2 linked regions of the Aliidongia dinghuensis genome follow. The protein of the gene in region 1 interacts with the protein of each later gene in a pairwise test. Links are inferred from orthologs where the notes say so. Each region holds a gene or a part of one and is shown on either strand. Other genes may lie near its edges. The genes, in order: gyrA and gyrB.

Region 1 (6,303 bases):
TCGGCGTACGCTGGGCCGTCTGTGCCGCCTTCGGCGCTTATGGTATCGGCGCGCTCGCGTTCTGGTCGTTCGGGCCGGCTTCGCCTTACCTATGGGCGATCCCTCCGCTGCTGCTGATCGGGCTGGCGGCGGGCGTGATCTCGCCGGCCGCCACGGCGCCGGCCCTGGGTGCGGTCGAACACCGCCGGACCGGCGTCGCCGGTGCCGTGCTCAATGCCGGACGACAGGCGGGGGCGGCCATCGGCGTCGCGATCTTCGGCTCGCTGGTTGCGGCCTTTCCGTCGTTCGAGACCGGCCTCCATGCCGCGCTGGCGACGGCGGCAGCCGCTTCGTTCATCGCTGGGCTCGTCTGGTGGCGAGCGCTTAGGTCGTAACGACGGCGCCCTCGATCACCGCCTTGCGATGCAGCATGCGGAGCAGGTGGCGGTCCTGATCGGTGAGCCGGCCGGCCTTGAGCGCTTCGCGCATGGCGGCGAGCCTGAGCTTCAGGATGTCGGAGACCCGGCTCGCGGCCAGAAGCTCGTCGAGCTTGCGCAAGTCCGCCCGGTCTGGCACGCGCTTCGGGCCCGGCATGGTCTCGGCCGGTCCGAGCAATTCGTTCCAACCGCGCCCGCCCGCGCGCACCATGGCGTCGATGCGGCGTGCCGCGTTCAGGACCTCGCCATCGTGCGCGGAGCCCAGCATGCCGAGTAGCTTCACCAGCCGATCGCGGTCGAACTTGTCCGCCATGGCACCCGTCAGGTCGTGAGCAGCAGCAGCGAGCGCAGCTTCTCGGCGAGATCGGCCGGCCGATATGGCTTCTTCAGGAAATTCGCCGAGCTGACGAGGCCGCCTTCCTGCGGCTGGGTCTCGGAATAGCCGGAGGTGAACAGGATCTTGAGCCGCGGGCGGCGCTTCTGGATCTCGCGCGCCATCGAGACGCCGTCGAGCAGGCCAGGCATGACGATGTCGGTCAGCACGATGTCGATCTCCGGATTGGCCTCGGCCGCGACGAGCCCGGCGTCGCCGGTCTCGGCCTCGATCACCCGGTATCCCAGATCGTCGAGCACGCCGCAGGCATATTGCCGCACCGCCTCGTCGTCCTCGACCACCAGCACGGTCTCGCCGCGGCCGGGGCTCACCTGGCGATGAGCGGCGGCAGCGCCGGGGATGATCTTGACCATGGCGCGCGGCAGATAGATGAGCACGCGCGTGCCGGCGCCCTCCGTGCTCTCGATCAGAATATGGCCGCCCGACTGGCGCACGAAGCCATAGATCATGCTGAGGCCGAGGCCCGTGCCGCGGCCCTGCGGCTTGGTCGTGAAGAACGGTTCGAACACGCGGTCCAGCACCTCCTGCGGCATGCCGGTGCCGCTGTCGGTGACGGTCAGCAGCACGCAGGAGTCGAGGTCGGCCGGCAGGCCCAGCACCTGGCTCGGCTTCGGCTGGGCGTTCGCGGTCTCGATCACGATCCGGCCGCCGTCCGGCATGGCGTCGCGCGCGTTCAGGATCAGGTTGAGCAGCATGCTTTCGACCTGGTTGCGGTCGACCAGGCATTGCCAGAGGGCGGTCCCGGGCCGGAAGTCGATCTCGATCCGCTCGCCGACCGTTTTGCGCAGCAGGTCGCGGATGCCGATCACGACGGCATTGAGGTCGAGCGGCTCGGGCTGCAGCTGCTGCTTGCGCGAGAAGGCGAGCAGTTGCTGCGTCAACCGCTCGGCCCGGCTGGTCGCCATCGAGGCGGCCGAGGCCAGCCGCTTGACGTCCGGCCGGTCGTTGAGCCGCATTTCCAGAAGCTCGAGATTGCCGGCCACGATGGTCAGCACATTGTTGAAGTCGTGGGCGATGCCGCCGGTCAGCTGGCCCACGGCCTCCATCTTCTGGGCCTGGCGCAGGGCCTCCTCGAGCCCGCGCTGCTCCGTCGTCTCGTGCAGGAAGCCGACGCCGCCCAGGATCGTGCCCGCCTCGCCGTAGACCGGCGCGATCGTCGCCTCGAAAAAGCCGCGCCGGCCGGCCTTGGCGAAGACGAACGGCTCGTCCGAGAGGGTGACGGCCTCGCCGTTGATCGCCGATTCCATAGCGCCGACCACGCCGCTGCCGCCGTAGCCGGTACCGAACATTTCCGGCTGGTGCCCCAGGGTCTCGTCGGCCGTGACCCCGGTCATCCGCTCGAGCGCCGAATTCCACAGCGTCAGTTTCAGTTCCCGGTCGAATGCAAACACGCCTTGCGGCGAGCTGCGCACCAGGAGCTCGGAAAATTCTCGCTCACGCTTCAGGGCGGCTTCGGTCCGGTTGCGGTCGGTCACGTCGACCATGAGCGAGAAGGATTGGCCGAAGGCGCCGGTCGCATCGCGCTCGAGCCGCGATGAGAGCAGCACGTCGACGGTCCGGCCGTCCCGGCGCACGAATTCATAGGGCTCGTCGCGCACTTCGCCGGCCGCGAGGAACGCATCCCAACGGCCTTGCCGGAACCGCGCCGCCGATTCGGGCGCCATGAATTCGCTCAAGTGCCGGCCGATGACCTCGTTGCGCCGGTAGCCCAGCATCGCCAGCCAATAGTCGCTGACGCCGACGACGCGGCCGCTGACATCGAGCGAGTGCATCGGCGCCGGCGAGCGGTTGTAGAGCGTACGGTAGCGATCCTCGGATTCGCGCAGGCTCTCGACCGCGGCGTTGCGCTCGCGGATCTGCCGCGACAGGTCGTCGTTGACCCGCTCGAGCGCGCGCGGCGAGGGCAGCGCCAGCGCGCGCCGCATGGTCGGCCAGATGAGGATGGCCATCAGCACAGAGACGATCGCGGTCGCGGCCTTGGCGAGACCCTCGGCCGCATAGTCGGCGTTCCAGAGCGTCCAGACGCTGAAGAAATGGGTCGTGCCGCCGGCGATGATGAAAGTGGCGAATAGCGCGATCAGGCCGGTGAATTCGACGCTGCGCCGCCGCGCGAGGAAAACGATGAGCGCGATCGGGATCGAATAATAGGCAAGCCCGATCGCCGTGTCGGAGATCGCATTCAGCCACAGAAGATCCGGGCGCCCGAACAAGCAGGTACTGCGAGCCAGCAATGCCGAGTTGTCGAAAAAATTGGCGAGCGCGCTCATCGTGTCGGATTTTCCTTCAGCGCAAAGCCGTTCGATGCGGCCATCAGGGGGCGTTGAAAGGTGCGGTGCAACGAGAACGGAACCTCTCTATACCCCCGGATTGTTGCGGCGGGGAAACTTTGCTAGGGTCCGCCCCCGGCTTTGCCGTCCGCCGCTGCCGACCGCCCTCCTGACGAAGGGCGTCGTCGGCCGGCTGCAAGCGCCCCATCTCGAGTACGATTGCCCCGACCTTGGTCACGACACCGCCCACACCCACGCCCTTCGACATCACCCCCGTCACCATCGAAGACGAGATGAAGCGCTCGTATCTCGATTACGCCATGAGCGTGATCGTGTCGCGCGCGCTGCCCGACGTCCGTGACGGGCTGAAGCCGGTCCATCGCCGCATCCTTTACGCGATGAAGGAGACCGGCAACGAGTGGAACCGGGCGTTCCGCAAGTGCGCGCGCGCCGTCGGCGACGTCATGGGTAAATATCACCCGCACGGCGATTCGGCGATCTACGAGGCCTTGGCCCGTATGGCGCAGGATTTCTCCATGCGCCTGCCGCTGATCCAGGGCCAGGGCAACTTCGGCTCCATGGACGGCGACCGGCCGGCAGCCATGCGGTACACCGAGTCGCGGCTCGCCCGCGTCTCGGAATATCTGCTGACCGACATCGACAAGAACACGGTCGATTTCCAGCCGAACTACGACGACCGCACCGTCGAGCCTATGGTGCTGCCGGCGCGCTTCCCGAACATCCTGGTCAATGGTGCGGGCGGCATCGCCGTCGGCATGGCGACGAACATCCCGCCCCATAACCTGGGCGAGGTGATCGACGCCTGTTTCGCCTATATCGAAAACCCCGACGTCACGATCGACGAGCTGCTGCAGATCGTGCCGGGGCCGGATTTCCCGACCGGCGGGCTCATCATGGGCCGCAGCGGCGTGCGCGCCGCCGCGCAGACCGGGCGCGGCTCGGTCGTGATGCGCTGCCGGCACCATGTCGAGGAGATCCGCAAGGATCGCGAGGCGATCATCGTCACTGAGATCCCCTATCAGGTGAACAAGTCGCGCCTGATGGAGCGGATCGGCGAGGTCGTGCGCGAGAAGCTGGTCGAGGGCATCGCGGATCTGCGCGACGAATCGGACCGCGACGGCGTGCGCATGGTGATCGAGATCAAGCGCGACGCCTCGCCCGATGTGGTGATGAACCAGCTGTTCCGGCATACGCCGCTGCAGACGAGCTTCGGCGTCAACGCGCTGGCGCTGAACCGCGGCCGGCCGGAACTGATGACCTTGAAGGACGTCATCCGGCTGTTCGTCGAGTTCCGCGAAGAGGTCATCACCCGCCGCACGATCTTCGAGCTCGGTAAGGCGCGCGAGCGGGCCCATGTCTTGGTGGGCTTGGCCGTGGCCGTCGCCAACATCGACGAGGTCATCCGGCTCATCCGCTATGCGCGCGACCCGGCCGAGGCGCTGGAGCAGCTGACCTCGCGCGCCTGGCCTGCCGCCGACGTGGCGCCGCTCATCGAGCTCATCAACGAGCCGGGCCGCGCGGTCGGCGCCGACATGACCTACATGCTGTCGGAGCCGCAGGCCAAGGCGATCCTGGACCTGCGCCTGCAGCGGCTGACCGGGCTCGAGCGCGACAAGATCGCGGCTGAATTGAGCGAGATCGCCGGCAAGATCACCGAGCTTCTGGGCATCCTGCGCTCCAAGGAGCGCAAGTACGAGATCATGCGCACCGAGCTCAAGGAGGTGCGCGACCAGTTCACGACGCCGCGCCGTTCGACGATCGAGGATGTCGAGCACGAGACCGACGTCGAAGACCTGATCGAGCGCGAGGACATGGTCGTCACGGTCAGCATGAACGGCGCCATCAAGCGCGTGCCGGCCACGACCTATCGCGCCCAGCGCCGCGGCGGCCGCGGCCGCGCCGGCATGGCGATCCGCGACGAGGATTCGGTCAGCCAGCTGTTCGTCGCCTCGACCCACACGCCGGTGCTGTTCTTCACCTCGTCCGGCATGTTCTACAAGCTCAAGGTCTGGCGCCTGCCGGTCGGCACGCCGCAGTCGCGCGGCCGGGCGATCGTCAACCTGCTGCCGAACATCCAGCAGGGCGAGACGATCTCGGCCATTCTGCCGCTGCCCGAAGACGAATCGACCTGGGGTGACCTGACCGTCATGTTCGCGACGGCCAAGGGCAATGTCCGGCGCAATTCGCTCGCCGACTTTGCGAACGTCATGTCGAACGGCAAGATCGCCATGAAGTTCGAGGGCGAGGACGCCGACGACAAGCTGATCGGCGTTGCCGTCTGCACCCATGATGACGATGTGCTGCTGGCGACCCGGCGCGGCAAGTGCATCCGTTTCCAGGCCGATGACGTCCGAGTGTTCGCCGGCCGCAATTCCGTCGGCGTGCGCGGCATCAAGCTCCTGGGCGACGACGCGGTCATCTCGATGTCGATCATCGGCCATGTCGAGGTCGAGACCGCCGAACGCGATGCGTACCTGAGCCTCGCCAACAAGCGGCGCCGTGCCGCGGCGGGCGAGGCCGAGGCGGACGCGCCGGAGGGCGAGGGCGAAGAGGGCGACGTGGCCGAAGCCGCGGAGATTTCCGAGGCGCGCTTCGCCGAGCTCGCGGCCAAGGAGCAGTTCCTGCTCACTGTCTCGTCCAAGGGCTTCGGCGTCCGCACTTCTGCCTATCGCTTCCGCATCACCAACCGCGGCGGCCAGGGCATCGACAACATGGACGTAGCGCGGCGTGGCGACGAGGTGCTGGCCGTGTTCCCGGTCGAGCAGAACGACGAGATCGTGCTCGTGTCGAACGAAGGGCAGGTCATCCGCTGCCCGGTTCACGACATCCGGATCGCGGCGCGCGGCACGCAGGGTGTCGTGATCTTCCGCTTGGGCGAGAACGAGCGCGCCGTGTCGGTCGCCTGCATGAAGGACACCGGCGAGGACAGCGAGACGGAGGAAGGGGCGGAAGGCGAAGAGGCCGCGGCGCCGGAAGCGCCCGAGGGCGACGCGCCGACCGCCTGAGCGGACCCGGAATACGCGGACCAGCAGCAGGAAGGGAATCCCGGATGAGCCAGCCGCGTATCGGCGTCTATCCCGGCACGTTCGATCCGGTCACCAACGGCCACCTGGACGTCATCGTCCGGGCGGCTGCCCTGGTCGATCGCCTGATCGTGGGCGTCGCCAAGAACGACGGCAAAGGTCCGCTGTTCAAGACCGACGAA
Region 2 (6,053 bases), on another replicon or contig:
TCGACAATCTGCTGTTCGTGGCGATCCTCGCCGGCCGGCTGCCGCCGGCCGAACGGGCATCGGCGCGCCTCATCGGCCTCGGCCTGGCGCTCATCGCCCGGCTGGCGCTGCTCGCGTCCATCGCCTGGCTCATGGGGCTGACGGCGACGCTGTTTAGCGTGGGCGACCATCCGGTGTCCTGGCACGACCTGGTGCTCGTCGCCGGCGGCCTGTTCCTCATCTACAAGGGCACGACCGAGATCCATCATCGGCTGGAGGGCGAGGGGAGCGAGGCGTCGCGGACCCATGCCCGAGCGAGCTTCGTCGGCATCCTCCTGCAGATCGTTCTGCTCGACGTCGTCTTTTCGATCGACAGCGTCGTGACCGCGGTCGGCATGGCCGGCGAGCTCTGGATCATGGCCACGGCCATGGTGCTCGCCATGCTCGTCATGCTGGGCGCGTCGGGGCCGGTATCGGGCTTCATCAATCGCCATCCGACCGTGAGGATGCTGGGGCTGAGCTTCCTTCTGCTGATCGGCACGACGCTCGTCGCCGATGGTGCGGGCTTCCATGTGCCCAAGGGGTATATCTATGTGGCCATGGGCTTCTCGATCGCCGTCGAGAGCCTGAACCAGCTCGCCGCGCGCCAGCGGGGCTCAGCGGGGCCCTCGCGTGCACGCGCGCGCGATTAAGCTTCTGATCCGGGGGCGGGCAGTGTAATCTCGCGTGATTCGAGTCCGTGCCGATGACCGGGCGGAGCAAGACGGATTCCTGCGGGGTTCCCCCAAGCCTTGATCAGAGTTTGCATTGATCCGAGACTGCCCGCCTGTATCCGTGCACCCGCCGTCGTCCAGTGACCCCGCCCCTCGATTGGACAATGCCTTGATGCCCGACGGTATCGCCGGATTGCCCTCGACTCCGGTCGAGGCCGCTCCCGCCGCGTGTCCTGCGAACGGCGCGCCGGTGGCTGTGCTCAGGCTCGACCTCACCGATTTCCGCTCATACGCGTCGGCCCGGCTCGAGGTCGATGCGCGGGCGGTCGTGCTGACCGGCCCGAACGGCGCCGGCAAGACCAATCTGCTCGAAGCAGTCTCGTTCCTGGCGCCGGGGCGCGGGCTGCGCCGGGCGCGTCTGGCCGAGATCGACCGGCGGCCGGAACTCACCGGGGGCGAACCGGACGGCGAGGATCCAGGTGGCGCGCATCCCTGGGCGGTCGCGGCCCGGCTCGCGACGCCGGACGGGCTGGTCGCGATTGGTACCGGGCGCGACGGCTCGAGCGAGTCGGGCGACCGGCGCCTCGTCCGGGTCGACGGCCAGGCGCTCAAGGGGCAGGCCGGGCTCGCGGGTTATCTCAATCTCGTCTGGCTGACGCCGCAGATGGACCGGCTGTTCCAGGAAGGGGCGTCGCCGCGCCGCCGCTTCCTCGACCGGCTGGTGTTCGGCTATCACCCGGACCATGCCGAGCGCCTCGCCGCCTATGAGCGGGCGCTGCGCGAACGGGCGAAGCTGTTGCGCGCCGGCGGGGCCGATCCGCAATGGCTCGCCGTGCTGGAGGAGACGCTGGCACGCGAGGGCGTCGCCATCGCGGCCGCCCGCCGCGAGATCACGGAACGGCTCGATGCCGCCGCGGCCCGGCCTGCCACGATGCGCCCGGCGACCGTCGGTCAGCCGGGCGCCTTCCCGGCGCCGCGGCTCGGGCTCGACGGCGGCATCGAGGGCTGGCTCGACGAGATGCCGGCGCTCGCTGTCGAGGATCGGCTCAAGGCGGAGCTCGCGGCCCACCGCCGGCTCGATGCCGAGATCGGCGGGGCTGCGGTCGGCCCGCACCGCACCGACCTCAAGGTGCGCCACGCGGCCAAGGGCGCCATCGCGGCCGAATGCTCGACCGGCGAGCAGAAGGCGCTGCTGATCGCGATCGTGCTGGCCCATGCGCGGTTGCAGACCGGGGCCAAGGGCACGGCGCCGGTCCTGCTGCTCGACGAGGTTGCGGCCCATCTCGACCGGACGCGCCGGCGGGCCTTGTTCGATGAGATCGAGGCGCTGGGCAGCCAGGCGTGGCTGACCGGCACCGACCGCGAGCTGTTCGCCGAGCTCGGCGGCCGCGCCGACTTCCTGACCGTCGCCGACGGCATGATCCAGCATGATGCGCCTCATGCCTGATCGCTGAGTTTGTCGATCGCCGGCTTCCGCAGGCATCTTTGCCCCGGCCTCGCCCGAATTTCGTTCCAGCCTATCCCTTCGACGTCCCATGCCCTCCCGGCCGGTGGCGTCCAAAGAGCCTCAAAGAGAATAGCGACCATGAGTGAGCCCGTTCCCCATCAAGACCCGTCGGCCGAGCAGTACGGCGCAGACCAGATCAAGGTGCTGCGCGGCCTCGACGCGGTGCGCAAGCGGCCGGGCATGTATATCGGCGACACCGACGACGGCTCGGGCCTGCACCACATGGTCTACGAGGTTGTTGACAATGCGATCGACGAGGCGCTCGCCGGCTGGTGCGACACGGTTGAGGTGACGCTCAATCCCGAGGGCTCGGTGACCGTGCGCGACAACGGCCGCGGCATCCCGACCGACGTGCACAAGGAGGAGGGCGTGTCGGCCGCCGAGGTCATCATGACCCAGCTCCATGCCGGCGGTAAGTTCGACCAGAATTCCTACAAGGTGTCGGGCGGCCTGCACGGCGTCGGCGTGTCGGTGGTGAACGCGCTGTCGAGCCGGCTCGACCTGCGCATCTGGCGCGGCGGGCAGGAGCACGCCATGAGCTTCGAGCACGGCGATGCGGTCTCGCCGCTCGAGATCGTGGGCCAGGCGCCGATGATGCCGGCCGACAGCAAGCGCGCCGGCGAGCCGCGCACCGGCACGGAGGTGACGTTCCTGCCGTCGACCGAGACCTTCACCAAGACCGAGTTCGACTACGCGACCCTGGAGCACCGCCTGCGCGAGCTCGCGTTCCTCAATTCCGGTGTCACGCTCGTGCTGACCGATGCGCGCACGGCCGAGCCCAAGGCCGTCACCATGTTCTACGAGGGCGGGCTCGAGGCGTTTGTCGCCTATCTCGACAAGGCGAAGCAGCCGCTGCATACGCCGGCGATCGTGGTCGCGGGCGAGCGCGACGGCATCACGGTCGAGGTTGCGATGCAATGGACCGACTCCTACCACGAGTCGATGCTGTGCTTTACCAACAACATCCCGCAGCGCGACGGCGGCACGCATCTCGCGGGCTTCCGCGGTGCCTTGACCCGCACCATCAACGCCTATGCGCTCGAAAGCGGCATCGCGAAGAAGGAGAAGGTGGCGCTGACCGGCGACGATGCGCGCGAGGGGCTCACCTGCGTGCTTTCGGTCAAGGTGCCGGACCCGAAATTCTCGTCGCAGACCAAGGACAAGCTGGTCTCGTCCGAGGTGCGCCCGGTGGTCGAGGCGATCGTCGGCGACAAGCTGCAGCAATGGTTCGAGGAGCATCCGGCCGACGCGAAGCGCGTCATCGCCAAGGCGGTCGAGGCGGCGGCCGCGCGCGAGGCGGCCCGGAAGGCGCGCGAGCTCACCCGGCGCAAGGGCGCGCTCGACTTCGCCAACCTGCCGGGCAAGCTCGCCGACTGCCAGGAGCGCGATCCGGCGCAGTCCGAGATCTTCCTGGTCGAGGGCGACAGCGCCGGCGGCTCGGCAAAGCAGGGCCGCAACCGCAAGTTCCAGGCGATCCTGCCGCTCCGGGGCAAGATCCTGAATGTCGAGCGTGCGCGCTTCGACAAGATGCTGTCGAGCCAGGAGATCGGCACGCTTATCACGGCACTCGGCACCGGTATCGGGCCTGACGATTTCAATGCCGAAAAGACGCGCTATCACAAGATCATCATCATGACGGACGCCGATGTGGACGGCAGCCACATCCGCACGCTTCTCCTGACCTTCTTCTTCCGCCAGATGCGCGAGGTCGTCGACCGCGGCTATCTCTACATCGCCCAGCCGCCGCTCTATCGGGCGAAGCGCGGTTCGTCGCAGGCGGTCTATCTGAAGGACGACGCGGCGCTCGACGAATATTCAATCACCTCCGGCTTGAACGGCGCGGTGCTGGTGCAGGCCGACGGCCAGCAGCGCGGCGGCAACGACCTGCGCGATCTCGTCGACCGGGCCAGGGCCTGCCGCAGCTGGGTCGAGCCGCTCGCGCGCAAGATCGGCAGCAAGGACCTGGTCGAGCAGGCGGCCATGGCCGGCCTGTTCGCGCCTGGCGCGTTCTCCGATCCGGAGCAGGCGGCCAAGGCCGCGGCCGAGACCGCGCGCCGTCTGGGTCAGCTTGCCGAGGAGGGCGAGGAACCCTGGGCAGCCGCGGTCGTCGAGGGCGAGGGCGTCGGCTTCAGCCGCGTCGTGCGCGGGCTGCAGCAGCGCTTCGTGATCGACCCGATCTCGGCCAAGAGCCAGGAAGCCCGCCGGCTCGACGAGCAGCGGCCTTATCTCCTGGGCACCTTCGCGGCACCCGCGACACTGCAGGCGCGCGACACGGAGACCAGGATCCCGGGCCCGACCAAGCTGCTCGACACGGTCGTCGAGTTCGGCCGCAAGGGCGTCGAGGTCCAGCGCTACAAAGGCTTGGGCGAAATGAACCCGGACCAGCTCTGGGAAACGACGCTCGACCCGAACGCACGCGCGCTGCTGCAGGTCAAGGTCAGCCACGAGGATTCGGCTGAGGAGGCGTTCTCCACGCTGATGGGCGACATCGTCGAGCCCCGGCGCGACTTCATCCAGTCGAACGCGCTCAACGTGTCGAACCTGGACGTTTGAACCTCTTTTGTGACGAGGGCCAGGCTTTACTCTTCGCAATTCCCGAAAGCTGCCAGTCCGCTCTCGGCCCGTCAAAGCTGAAGATCGGCCGGGCGGCAGAGCGCCCTGTGTTGTCGTTCGTCGCTTATCGAGCCCGTCCTGTGAGCGGACATTCATGGCAGTCACGAACGTCGGCAACTCGTTCGCCAAGGTCTCGGCGGAGCATGAGCAAGAGCTTGGGTGCCCAGGCCTATATGCTCGCATCGGCTAGGAAGATCCCCCTTTCTACGCCAACAGAAGCCCCACCACGCGATAGCTTTCGATCAACGCGTCAAACAGCGAGATGTCCGCGCGACTCCTCGCCATGAGCTGAGCGCCGGCGACGGCAGAGAAAATGGCGCGAGCCCGTTGTTCGCTTTCCTCGGGACCGACCACGCCGGCAGCGGAAAGCACCTTGCTCAGCCAAGCCACGTTCACATCAGCAAAGGCCTGGACCTCCTTTTTCACCGGGTCCGGAAGGTCGTCGTATTCGGCAGACATGAAACTGCAGAGGCAAAGCCGATTCCCGCTCTCAAGCGACCTACGAAAAATTTGCGGGTACCGGCGCAAACAGCCGACCGGATCGGATGTTTCCATCAGCATGGCGTCGAGATCGCCCATTGTGTCCTCCCAATAGCGCCGCGCCACCGCTGCGCCGAGGTCGGCCTTGCTCGGGAAATGATGGTAGATGCTCGCGGCCTTGATACCGACCTCCTCGGCGAGATCGCGAAAATTCAGCCCGCCGTAGCCGTGCGCCTGCGCACTCTGTCTGGCGGCCGCCAGGATCGCTTCCTTGGAGTTTATGCTCATCTCAATACCTTAACCGTCAACGCTCATCAGTCTACCATGTGTTAGGTAGGGCTTGATCGAGGAAATAAAAGCCCCATCTCCGGCCTACCAAGTGCTAGGTAGGAGATGCAGCCATGAGCAAAGAGATCATCTTTTTCGACGCGACCAAGCTGGCCGAACTGATCCGCACCCAGGAGGTCTCGCCGGTCGAGGTCGTGCAGGCGCACCTCGATCGCATCGATGCGGTGAACCCCAAGATCAACGCGATCGTCACAGTCGCCGACGGCGTGCTCAAAGCCGCGAAGGCGGCGGAGGCAGCGGTGCTGGCGGGCGAGGAGCTCGGCCCGCTGCACGGCGTCCCCTTCACGGTGAAGGATTCGATCGATACCGCAGGGGTGCTGACCCAGCGTGGTTCGCCGATCTTCAAGGGGCGCGTTCCCGACACCGACGCGACCAGCGTGGCGCGCATGAGGAAGGCGGGCGGTATCCTGCTC

Evidence for each region.
Region 2: the proteins of gyrA (region 1) and gyrB interact in binary tests that used the Escherichia coli proteins (3 or more experiments, as listed by UniProt). The link is inferred for Aliidongia dinghuensis from one-to-one orthologs.

What each region holds. Positions count from the first base shown.
Region 1 is NZ_BMJQ01000017.1:138,070-144,372, reverse strand. What follows is about bases 2,922-6,303. They hold gyrA (DNA gyrase subunit A), read left to right. Parts: upstream 2,922-3,307; coding sequence 3,308-6,103; downstream 6,104-6,303. Other genes in these bases: coaD (pantetheine-phosphate adenylyltransferase), read left to right, coding at 6,148-6,303; IEY58_RS27380 (hybrid sensor histidine kinase/response regulator), read right to left, coding at 2,922-3,077. Outside these bases: IEY58_RS27390 (MFS transporter), read left to right, coding at 1-374; IEY58_RS27385 (hypothetical protein), read right to left, coding at 364-729; more of IEY58_RS27380, read right to left, coding at 738-2,921. UniProt on the Escherichia coli protein: A type II topoisomerase that negatively supercoils closed circular double-stranded (ds) DNA in an ATP-dependent manner to maintain chromosomes in an underwound state.
Region 2 is NZ_BMJQ01000015.1:88,004-94,056, reverse strand. The notes cover bases 1,883-5,014. They hold gyrB (DNA topoisomerase (ATP-hydrolyzing) subunit B), read left to right. Parts: upstream 1,883-2,277; coding sequence 2,278-4,752; downstream 4,753-5,014. Other genes in these bases: recF (DNA replication/repair protein RecF), read left to right, coding at 1,883-2,139. In the rest of the region: IEY58_RS25210 (TerC family protein), read left to right, coding at 1-671; more of recF, read left to right, coding at 865-1,882; IEY58_RS25195 (TetR/AcrR family transcriptional regulator), read right to left, coding at 5,017-5,580; IEY58_RS25190 (amidase), read left to right, coding at 5,694-6,053. UniProt on the Escherichia coli protein: DNA gyrase negatively supercoils closed circular double-stranded DNA in an ATP-dependent manner to maintain chromosomes in an underwound state.